2 linked regions of the Funiculus sociatus GB2-C1 genome follow. The protein of the gene in region 1 interacts with the protein of each later gene in a pairwise test. Links are inferred from orthologs where the notes say so. Each region holds a gene or a part of one and is shown on either strand. Other genes may lie near its edges.

Region 1 (8,000 bases):
ATAGGAGTCTCCAGAAAAAGCGCTTGGCGATTTGGTGTTTATGCAGACATTGCCGGTATATTCAGGATTGACAAAGCTAGAGCGGCAGATCGTTGCTATCAACCAGAAGCAAGCTACCGGAGAGTTGATTGTCGGTTACAAGACTCCTCAATGGCGACTTTGCTTTTTCCTCGGTCAATTAGTTTATGCCGTTGGGGAAACTCATCGAGTCCGACGTTGGCAACGAGCTTTGAAACGCCACTGTCCGGATTGGAAAGTTGAAAACGACCAACTAGCTACCACCCAACTTTGGGAATGCCAATTGCTGCATCAAGGGATGGCTCAAGGTCACTTAAGTGCGGCTCAAGTTAAAGCAGTGATGTGTGAGAGTACGCAAGAAGTCTTGTTCTCCATGATCCGCCAGCCGAGTTTATCAGGGTGTTGGCGCGATCGCGAATACCAAGAGCCGCGACTTCCTTTTTACCTCACCTTGTGTTTCTTGGAAATTCAGCACCTTATCCAGCAAAGCCAACACCTTTATCAGCAATGGCAAGGTTTGGGAGTCAGCTATCTCGATCCAGAGATGGCACCCGTCCTTAAGCAGTCTCCATCTGATGTGACCCAATGTTCTGTAGATACTTTTCTTAATTTAACTGCCTTATTCAATGGTCGATACACCATTTGGGATCTAGCTTTGAAGATGAAGCAACCGCTTACCAGAGTAGGTCGTCTGTTGCATCATTTCTACCAACAAGGGGTAGTGGAACTGCAAACAGTGCCAGATTTTCCTCCCCCCTTAGCACCCAGTTATCTAATTGATGGCATTAGGAAAAGTGAGTCCACGATCGCTTGTGTAGACGACTCTCCTATGGTGGGAGAATATTTAAAAGAGATTCTTATCCCTGCTGGCTACCGAGTAGTGTACATTCAAGATCCCATTCAAGGGGTTGCTACCCTCGCCAAACACAAACCAGACCTGATTTTTTTGGATTTAGTGATGCCAAAAACTGACGGTTATAATGTTTGTAGTTTTCTGCGGAACAGTTCTGCTTTTCGTCAGACTCCTGTAGTTATTCTCACCAGTTCCGATGGTTTGATTAACCGGGTGCGCTCAAAATTTGTCGGTGCGAATGATTTTTTAACGAAACCTTTTGAAAGCAAGCAAGTTCTGCAAGTCCTCAAAAAGCATCTGTCAAAGAAAACTCCTAAGTCGTGAGTATTATAAAAGCCCATTTTCTTCTCAGGCAGAGGCTGGGAAAGCTTGGAAGGAGGCAGAGTCTCTTTCCAAGCTAGAAATAGGTGAACTCGATTAAGCGATCGCTTGAACCTCAACAACTGGAACTTCTGCCTTCGAGTGCGCCAGTTTATCGAGAATATCAATTAATTCTCGCTCAAAGGCAACTTGCGCCCGATTGGTTCTGCCACCAACATAGAAGCGATCGCCTTCTTGCAAAGCCCAAATTTGCGAGTGGGAAAAGTAACTCATCACCACACCTAACATCAGCAAGCCAAAGCCAGCATAAACCATCGGAATGCCTGGATCTGCTTTGATTTGTAAGCCAGTGCTACCAACAACATCAGTAATAGTCAACTTCACCTTATTAACGTCTACCGACATCCCAGAGCGAACCGTATTAATCAGCTGACCTTTAGCATCATAAAGTAGCAGCGTTCCCTGCAAATCTTTCGCCAGCAGGGAAACTCCCTCACTCAAATCTGGTTTAGTAGGAATCCAAGTTCCCCAAATTCTACCCCTACCGCCAGTATCTAATAAAGACATCGGCAACTGTAAAACCGGGCTATTGTTCAACTTTACCCGGATAGCTGCGACTCCCCAATCAGTTTGATAGAACGTCACGCCTTTGTAGCGCAACGGCTGATTGACGTGAATCGTCTTATGGTCAACTTCTTGCTCTCGATTGTCTAGCACCGACAAATCCGAGTAAAACTGGTCAATTCTACCTTCTGGTGTATAGTCAATCCAGAAGCGATTCACCCGCACCGACCAATCTTTGGGAACTTGTGGCAGCGCCCAGGAACCAGCTTCAATAATATTTTTCACCTGAAAAGTTTCACCGCTTGGCACCATTTCCTGTGCCACAAATCCGGTGATTGACCCCCAAATCGCCCCCGCCAGAATCAGTAACATACTGGCATGAACCACAATTGGGCCAATGCGACCGACAATTCCTTTACGGGCGTAGAGTGTATCTCCTTCTTGAAAAACTTTGTAGCGTCGTTGCTGCAACAACTGGGTAAGCGTACTCAGCGAACCTCTATCTAGTTCTGCACTTAAGGCAAGTTTCTCAAACTGTCGGGGTTGGTCGTAAAACTTCCACCGTCGCGCAGCTTTCAAAGCTGGAAACTGGCGAGTAAAGGTACAGGCGGTTAAGCTGCTGCCAAACAAAATCATTATTGACAAAAACCACCAAGTACGATAAACATGATCCAATCCGATTACCTGAATTACCTTCCAAGTCAGGAAACCGAACAGGGCGGGATGTTCTGGATAATTAGCTTGGTAGAAAGCGGGAGATTGACCTTGTTCGATCACCGTACCAGAGATGCTGAAGAATGCGATCGCTAGTAACAGCGCGATCGCTAACCGCAAATCGGAGAGCAACGGTAACAACTCCCGCCGAAAGAAATTTTTGGGAGTTGACACCAAATTTGATAAAAAAGAATCTTTTCCAGTCATTTTTTGATAATTGCTAATAGGTAATAGCTAATAGCTAATTGTTTTTATTACCATTAGCCATTAACCTACAGGAAGCCGAGACAGCAGCGAAAATACACCAAATCCCACCAACAAAGCGCCGCTGACCGGGTTTATCCAACCAGACCATTGACGCAACTCCAGCAACTTTTTAATAGAAGCAGTAAAAGTCCCCGCCAAAATCAAAGGTGCGACGTATCCCGCCGTATAGGATAGCAGCAAAACTCCACCTAACACAAAATCTTGCGTCGTGGCAACCCAACCCAACAAAGTTGCCAAAACAGGGGTACTGCAAGGGGAAGCTATCACCCCAAAAGTTAAGCCAATCAGATAAGAACGGACACCCTCTGGTAAGTCTTTAGAAATCCATTCAAAACCACCCCAAGCAGGCAACTGTAAAGGCAATGCTTCGAGTAAATTTAACCCCATCAGGATTGCCAAAAGGCTAACAATTATCGGCAACCCGAATCCTACCTGACCGTAAACTCGTCCCAGTAAACCTGCCAAGATTCCTAATCCCGCCAGCGTCGTTGCCAATCCCAGCGAAAACCAAGTCGATTGGGCAGCGGCTTGCAGCCGACTTTTAGTTTCATATCCCCCAATATAGCCAATGGTAATTGGCAACATGGAAAGCATACAGGGTGTCAGGCTGGTAAATAACCCTGCTGCAAAAATGACTGCGATGCTGAGAAAGCCCAAATGTGTCAGCTGGGTAGAGACAAGGTGATTAGCAAATTGTTCTAATTCATAAAGTCTGGTAGAGAGAGTTTCAAACATGGGGCAGTTGGCGTGTAAAATGCTTGCTCTGCTTGAATTTTAGCTCACTTAGACTGGTGATTTTTGTGGGCAACTCCAAGACCTCATCTAAGCATTAGGCTTTTGGATAACCCGACGCGATCGCCCCTGAACAAACCTCCGCCCCTGCAAAGGCAAAACCTCAGCCTCACTGCTTTCTCTTGCCACCCGAATCAACAGCCCCGCCGCCATCAAACTCGCAATCATCGAATTGCCACCATAGCTAAACAACGGCAACGGCAAACCAGTTGTAGGCAAAACGCCCGTAGCAACACCAATATTCAGCAGCGACTGCCCCACCATCAAAACCATTGTTCCAATCGCCACCAACCGATGAATGGGAGTTTTAGCCCTCATCGCCACCATCAGCGCCAGCGTCGCATAAGCCATCAGCAACACTATCAACAGCAAACTGCCTGCAAAGCCGAACTCCTCTGCATACACCGCAAAAATAAAATCTGTGTACTGAATCGGCAAATAAAACAGCTTCTGTTGCGACAGCCCAAAACCAGACCCCCAAGTACCGCCAGACCCTACCGCCAGTAAACTTTGAACCAGCTGGTATCCATCTTGCATCGGATCAGCCCAAGGATTAAGAAACGACATCACCCGCCGCCGCTGATATTCCTTCACGCTGATACTGATCGTTGCCAAAAGCAACCCGCCCAGCGCCGTTCCCCCCAAATAGGAAAAAGGCAACCCAGCCGCAAGCGCAATCAGCCACAAAGTCATTCCGCACAGCGCAGTTGTACTCAAGTTCGGCTGTAGGAGAATTCCCACAAGTACGCAGCAAAAAATAAACAGCCACGTCAATCGCACCCTCCAAGTCAGCCTATCCCAGTTTCCAAAAATGCGAGCGCTTTGCAACACCAAAAATGGCTTAATCAACTCAGAAGGTTGCAGCGGAAACGGCCCCAAGGCAATCCAGCGCGTGGCACCATTAGTTGTGGTTCCTACTCCCGGAATTAGAGTGACGAAAATTACCCCCAGCAGCAGTATCACACCCCAATTGGCTATTCCCAGTACATGACGCAGGGGGAAATTTACCACCACGTTAAATACCAATAGCCCCAGCATCACCGAGATAATTTGCCGTTTGAAGTAGTACAGTCCATCCCCATACTCAGCATCCCCACTGGGATAAGATGCTGAGAACAGAACCACTAAGCCGATAAATAGCCAGAGGAAGGTCAGCCACCTCAACAACCGGGCATCTATTGCCCAATCTTGGACGGCGGGATTAAAAAAGGGAACTAGCTGACGTAAATTCACAAAAGACGTGGCTTTTGAAGTGACATTCAATCGCTGCATGATAGCAATTTAACGCGCAAAAGCAAACCCCTTTAAACCCGGATACACAGTTGTAGCAGGTCTTTGATTTTTAAGTCTAGGTGAACCGTATTGATTTAACCCCTAAATACTGTGCGGCAGGAGTCTCACTTTTACCCTATGGGTTTAAAAGGGAAACTCCTGCCGCCTTTGTTAAAAATTCTGTAAATTAGCCTGCGAAAGAAGGAATTAAAGCAGTCCAGTATTGACCCCAGGCTTACCAGTAGCTAACTCAACCTTAACGATTTTTCCACCCATTTTCATAATCCGCTGCTGTTCGCGAAACCAGTTTTCGTAGGGAACCAGTTTCGTGAAATAAGTGTTTTGCAACTCCCGCTGAGTCCGAATACGGGTCTGGCTGGGGACACAGGCAGTAATTTTAAACATCCGCATGGGTGTATTTCTCCTATTAAGCTGAGTAAATTTTTGATTTGAAACGCTCTTGGGATTTACGCATCCCTATCAAACAGAAGGCTGGGAGTCAAGAGTCAATGCTAGACCGTTAAAACTCATTAACTGAATTAAACAAGCCTTTGACGGGCTAGCACTCACTCCAGACTTCCCAGACTTCGCCAGACAAAATGCTCGCCTGTTGAACTTTAGCGATTAACCGAAAATCGCTTAGCTCAAACCAGAGCAGATGTAGTCAAAATAGACGCCCATTTCCTTACCAGCGTCAGCACCAACCAAGCTGGCGGTAACTTCTTTCATGGCTTGGATAGACTGCACAGTTGCAGCAACGGGAACGCCTAGAGAGTTGTAGGTTTCTTTCAGACCATTCAACACGCGCTCATCCAGAATGGATGGGTCGCCAGCCAACATGGCATAGGTGGAATAGCGGAGGTAGTAGTCCAGGTCGCGGATGCAAGCAGCATAGCGACGGGTGGTGTACATATTGCCGCCGGGACGGGTGATGTCCGAGTACAGCAGGGACTTAGCAACAGCTTCTTTAACAATGGTGGCAGCGTTAGCGCTGATTGTGCTTGCTGCACGAACCCGCAGTTCGCCTGTTTGGAAGTAGCCCTTGAGCTTTTCTAAGGCACCAGTGTCCAGGTATTTGCCTTGAACGTCGGAGGAATTGATAACAGCAGTAATTGCGTCTTGCATTTTTTTGTTTCCTTATCTCACGTAGTCAGATCTAAATCAAGAGCAGGGAAGGGGAAACACCCTACTGCATGGCACCAATCACGTAGTCGAAGTAAGAACCTGCTTCAGCAGCTTCTTCTCCAGACATCATTGAGGAAGCAGCATTCTTCATAGCGCGAACGCCTTCGGCGACTGCTTCAATTGGGGTACCCAGAGACTTGTACATTTCGCGAACGCCAACCAGACCGATTTCTTCAATCGGAGTAACGTCGCCGGAAACGATTCCGTAGGTTACTAGACGCAGGTAGTAGTCTAGGTCGCGCAGGCAAGTGGCGGTCATTTCTTCGCCGTAGGCATTGCCACCGGGGGAAACAACATCAGGACGCTTTTGGAACAGCTGGTCGCCGGCTTGCTTAACGATGCGCTCGCGGGAATCGGTCAACATTTGGGCAATCCGCAGACGCTTTTCACCGGAGGTGACGAAGTTCTTGATCCGGTCTAATTCGCCTGGGCTGAGATAGCGAGCCTCGGCATCGGCATTCACGATAGATTTCGTGACGATACTCATTTCTGGATTCCTCCAATCAAAAGAAGTTTTTAATTCAGATAGGCTGAAACTGGCATTCTGCAAGGAATGTCTGAGTTTATCGCTGCTATTAGATGTACTTTACGCTTAAAGTGTGCGATTCAGTATCTCTAGCATTTTTCAGCGTAACCGTCGGTACACACCGCCTCAGACTCAGCTACCTTCCGCAAATAATTCTGCGGCATTACGTTCACATTCCAAGTCTGTTCTTAATACTTTTTAACATTTATCCTCATTTAGGGGCTTTCCGAAGGCGATCGCGCCTAGTCTTGAGTGGTAGCGATCGCGCCTGGGATTTGTGAACCACTCTCTCCTGCGGCATAACTCACAGGAGGGGAGGTCTGCCCTTCATCGCTTGGGTGTGCCAAAACCAAGGTCAACAACTTGGTTCCGTGGCATCGACATGAGAATAGGGCATAGGGCAGCGTTACAAAATTGTTTAGCTATTGGGAGTTGGGGCTTTTCTTTTTCTCTTGCTCCCTGTCCTCTCTTTTCTCACGGTTTAATTTCCTATTGAAATTTCTGCTAAAAAGATAGCGATCGCACCCAAGACTGCCGCATGAAATAAATTTTGGCAATAATAATTAAACTATGATTTTTTTTTGGCACTAAGCATCAATTACAAAGCTGCTAAACACCGCAGCGAAAAATACAATTCTGCTTCATCCAGAAGAAGTGTAACGCCTCAAAAACTTTTATAGTAATTTTAGATTGGGTACGATACATCTGTAGGGACATGGCAATACTATGACCCCACCAACGTAGACCAGACTTCAGAACCGCAATATATTCCACCCAACCGAGAAACGCTATACACCTTGAAAGAACCATCAGCCAGTTCGATGAAGATTGGTTGCGACCTCTAGCCTACTAAATTAAGAAGTAATTGATTACTATTCCAGAGTTCCACGATGGCGTTTGACTGGTCAGAGTATCTTAATTTAGCCAAGAAACTCGCCAGTGAAGCTACTACTTCTGCCCATCGGGAAGCCGAGTTGCGTGGTAGTATCCATCTGCCTTACTACGCAGCTTTCAACTTAGCGAAAAAACATTTACAAGATAAGTTAGGGCAATCTATTCCTACAAGAGGTGATGCTCATAAATAGGTTTGCAAACAGTTTGCGCTTAGATGCGATTTAGCACATCAATCAGTAGTGAATAAATCAAATAACTTACGCTTATTTCGCAATTAAACTGGCTCTATATCTTTTTTCCAGGCTTGTCAAATTTCACCGCAGTATCTATAGCTTTGGTTGATGAAATAAGTTTTATTTTGAGATGAAACTACTTGAATAGAAAGGGAAAGATTAGCGCTAGCTAAGATGGCAGCTTGACATAAACTTAGGAAAAAGAAGCGATCGCGCTCATTCCAATCTCTAAACTAGAAACATGAGGGAATCCAAAATTATTACAATTCAACTTTCTGCTGAAGATAGCGATCGCTTCCCTTCTTTCTCTCGTCCTCAGCGTCCTCAGCGCCTCTGTGGTTCAATAAAAACCCCCTGACCT
Region 2 (3,488 bases), on another replicon or contig:
AGAGGCAGAACCCGAAGAAGGGGCGTTTTACATTTGGAGTTACCCGGAAATAGCCGAGTTGCTAACTCCCCAAGAGTTTGCAGAAATTCAAGAACAGTTTACAGTGACACCAGGAGGCAACTTTGAAGGCAAAATTGTATTGCAGCGCCGTCATCCAGGGAAACTGACTAAAACACTAGAAGCAGCTTTAGAAAAGCTGTTTGAAGCTCGTTATGGTGTTAAGGCAGGATTAGAAAATTTTCCTCCAGCCCGCAACAACCAAGAGGCAAAAACTGGAAATTGGCCGGGACGGATTCCACCTGTCACCGATACTAAAATGATTGTGGCATGGAATAGCCTGATGATTTCAGGTTTAGCCAGAGCTTACGGAGTATTCAGCAAAGAAGAGTATTTGTCTCTCGCTGGAGGCGCTGCCAATTTCATCTTAGATCGCCAATTTATTGACGGACGCTTCCACCGCCTTAACTACGACGGCTGTCCATCCGTATTGGCGCAGTCGGAAGATTACGCCCTGTTTATCAAAGCCCTGCTAGATTTGCACCAAGTGACTCAAGCTCGTTTCTGGATGGAGAAAGCGATACAGTTGCAAGAAGAGTTTGACGAATTTCTTTGGAGTGTGGAACTGGGTGGATACTATAACACAGCGAAGGATGCCAGTAGCGATCTAATCGTGCGAGAGCGTAGCTATGTGGATAATGCTACACCAGCGCCGAACGGGATAGCGATCGCCAACTTAGTCCGTCTAGCTATGCTCACGGAAAATCTGGAATATCTCGATCGGGCAGAGCAAACATTACAAGCATTTAGCAGCATAATGGAGCGATCGCCACAAGCGTGTCCAGGTTTGTTTACCGGGCTGGATTGGTATCTTCACTGTACGCTGCTTCGCACCACAGTTAACCAACTTGCCAGCGCGATCGCTCAATATCTCCCCACAACTGTATGCAATGCAGAGGTGATGCCATCTGAGGCGGTGGGATTAGTTTGTCAAGGGCTAACTTGTCTGCAACCCGCCCAAACCCAAGATCAGATGTGGGAGCAACTTTTGCAAAGCCAAACTAGGGGGTAGGGGCTGGGGACTAGGGACTAGGGACTAGGGACTAGGAACTGGCTAAGATTCTTCCCAATCCCCAATCCCCAATCCCCAATCCCCAATCCCCAATCCCCTCATTTTTCCGCCGAAGGTGGAATTTGTTCGATACTAATCAGCGCCTCCATGACTGATTTAACCACTGGTGCCGCCACAGTGGAACCATAGGCATTTTCCCCTTTCGGTTCATCCACTACAGCTAAAACCACATAGCGGGGAGAATCTATAGGCAAGATACCCACAAAGCTTGTAATTCTGGCACTAGAGTATCCTCCTGTAGCACTGGCTTTTTGGGCAGTTCCCGTTTTACCACCAATCCGATAACCTGGAATCTGAGCCGCTTTACCCGTTCCCTTTACCACCACAGCTTCCATCATTTCTAACACCGTCTGGGTAGTCTTCGGGGAAAAGAGGGGGCGCGGTGTTGGTTGATTTGGTTGCCAAAACACCTGCCCTTGAGTATCAAATAACCCCCGGACTAGATGGGGCGTTATCAGTTTGCCACCATTGGCCAGAGAAGCGTGCATCTGTGCGAGATGGATAGGCGTTAGAGAGAATCCCTGACCAAACGAGGTGGTAGCTGGTTCAATCCGAGATGAAGTAAACTGCTCAGAGCTTTTCATCTGCCCTGGTGCTTCAAAAGGCAGGTCAATGCCCGCTGTTTGCCCCAGCCCCAGGCGTTCCAGCCAGCCGTAGTAGACGCTTGGCTTCATTTGTTGCATGATTTGTACCATGCCAATGTTGCTGGAGTATTGCAGAATCTCAGAAATTGTGAGCCTCCCGTGACGGCCAGGTTCAGCGTTTTTGATCTGCCAGCCACCTACCTGAATATTACCGCCGTCATAGAATGTAGTTTCTGGTGTAATTGCTCCAGCTTCCAGAGCGATCGCTACATTCAACGGTTTAAACGTCGAACCCGGCTCATAAAGGTCAGCCAGCGCCCAGTTCTTAAACAAACCCACGTCAGAATTAAAATACTCATTCGGGTCATAGGTCGGCTCTGCCACCAGCGCCAGCAAAGCACCATCCCGCGCATCCATAACGATAACCGTACCACGCTTAGCTCTAAACAACTCTATCTGTTGCTTCAAGGCAGATCGCGCCGCCCGTTGCAAGCGAGAGTCAATCGTCAGCTGTAGTCGCAGGTCATCAAAGTGCAGCAATCCTTCTGGCAAATGGTCAGGCATTAACGTGCCATTCCCAGCGCGGCTGAGTCGCACGGTGCGAACAGCACGCACCAGTAAATTTTCCTGACTATATTCCACACCTGCCTGTCCGCGATGGTCAACATCGACATAGCCCACCACGTCTGCTGCTAAATCCTTCTGAGGATAGAGGCGGGCGTAATTTTGAATCAGTTCAAGTCCATCGTTTCGCAGTTGGGCGATCTTGTCAGCCTGTTCTTCGGTTAGAGAGTAGGCAACCCGAATCCCACTATCGCGCTGGTTAAACATAGTAACCAGCGCGTCGGCAGAAATTCCCAAAGTCCCACTTAGCTTGGTAGCGATCGCAGATTTTGATTGTTTGAACAGCTTTGGGTGGGCAAACAGTGTATAAGCAGGGCGGTCTGTTGCTAAAACGTTGCCGTTGCGATCCACAATCGCGCGGCGCGGCACAAACGGACGCAGATATACCATTTGCTGCTGTCGCGCTTTTGCAAGCAGTGTTGGTGCCTTGACAATTTGCAGCCGATACACATTCAGCGCCAGCCCTAACCCACTTGCGAACAGCACTCCCCAAACGAGTAGCAGCCGGATGGATGAAGGATTAGACAGCAAGGCAAGAAAAGGAATTATGCCGCTTGTTTGTTTCTCTTCTTGCGGACTTTTGGCACCCATTAGAGACGCGAGATTGCGCGTCTCTACATTATTTGATACCTGATGATTTTTTCTGGCACGAGTAGCTTCTAGGGGCAGTTTTTTGGCTGATGGCATCCTACTAGCTTTGTGATTCAACAGGTTCGTAGTTTTGCCATTTCCGGAGACTTTCTGCGTAGATGTCCTACGACTTCTAGATCCTGAATTCTCCATGCCTCTAGTAGCCCATTGGCATTGTTGGTGCTGGTTCTGGGTTAGCAGTCGCTGCTGGTGTGGGCAGTGACTGGCGCTGCGGTGCAGGCGCTAAAAAGATGGTGTTGGCGGGATTAGGAGAAACCAAGCCAGTTCCCGGACGCTCAGCTTCTTGAGCCAACTTATCTTTCAAGACTTCATTCGCCGCCGTCATCTGTCGCTCATTGCGTTGCAAGGTTTCCAGATGCTTGTACTGCCGGCTCCACATCTGCTGAGTATAGACTGTCCAAGCATAAACCCCCAGCGTAGCGGCAATCAAGCCGAAGCACAATATGTCTGATACGCGCTGCACGTAGGCAAGCGATCGCAGCCAACCTGGTGATTGAGCT

What was found. The genes of interacting proteins can lie anywhere in the genome.
Region 2: the proteins of NDI42_RS18950 (region 1) and NDI42_RS14965 interact in binary tests that used the Escherichia coli proteins (3 or more experiments, as listed by UniProt). The link is inferred for Funiculus sociatus GB2-C1 from one-to-one orthologs.

The regions. Positions count from the first base shown.
Region 1 is NZ_JAMPKJ010000043.1:37,248-45,247, reverse strand. Bases 2,681-5,520 are described here. They hold NDI42_RS18950 (FtsW/RodA/SpoVE family cell cycle protein), read right to left. Parts: upstream 4,802-5,520; coding sequence 3,560-4,801; downstream 2,681-3,559. Other genes in these bases: apcB (allophycocyanin subunit beta), read right to left, coding at 5,441-5,520; NDI42_RS18945 (phycobilisome linker polypeptide), read right to left, coding at 5,009-5,212; NDI42_RS18955 (cytochrome c biogenesis protein CcdA), read right to left, coding at 2,738-3,472. Also shown: NDI42_RS18965 (response regulator), read left to right, coding at 41-1,195; NDI42_RS18960 (cytochrome c biogenesis protein), read right to left, coding at 1,289-2,677; more of apcB, read right to left, coding at 5,521-5,926; apcA (allophycocyanin subunit alpha), read right to left, coding at 5,988-6,473; NDI42_RS18930 (hypothetical protein), read left to right, coding at 7,403-7,597.
Region 2 is NZ_JAMPKJ010000029.1:5,760-9,247, forward strand. Bases 549-3,488 are described here. They hold NDI42_RS14965 (peptidoglycan D,D-transpeptidase FtsI family protein), read right to left. Parts: upstream 2,929-3,488; coding sequence 1,168-2,928; downstream 549-1,167. Other genes in these bases: NDI42_RS14960 (thioredoxin domain-containing protein), read left to right, coding at 549-1,069; NDI42_RS14970 (hypothetical protein), read right to left, coding at 3,125-3,488. Outside these bases: more of NDI42_RS14960, read left to right, coding at 1-548. UniProt on the Escherichia coli protein: Essential cell division protein that catalyzes cross-linking of the peptidoglycan cell wall at the division septum. Required for localization of FtsN.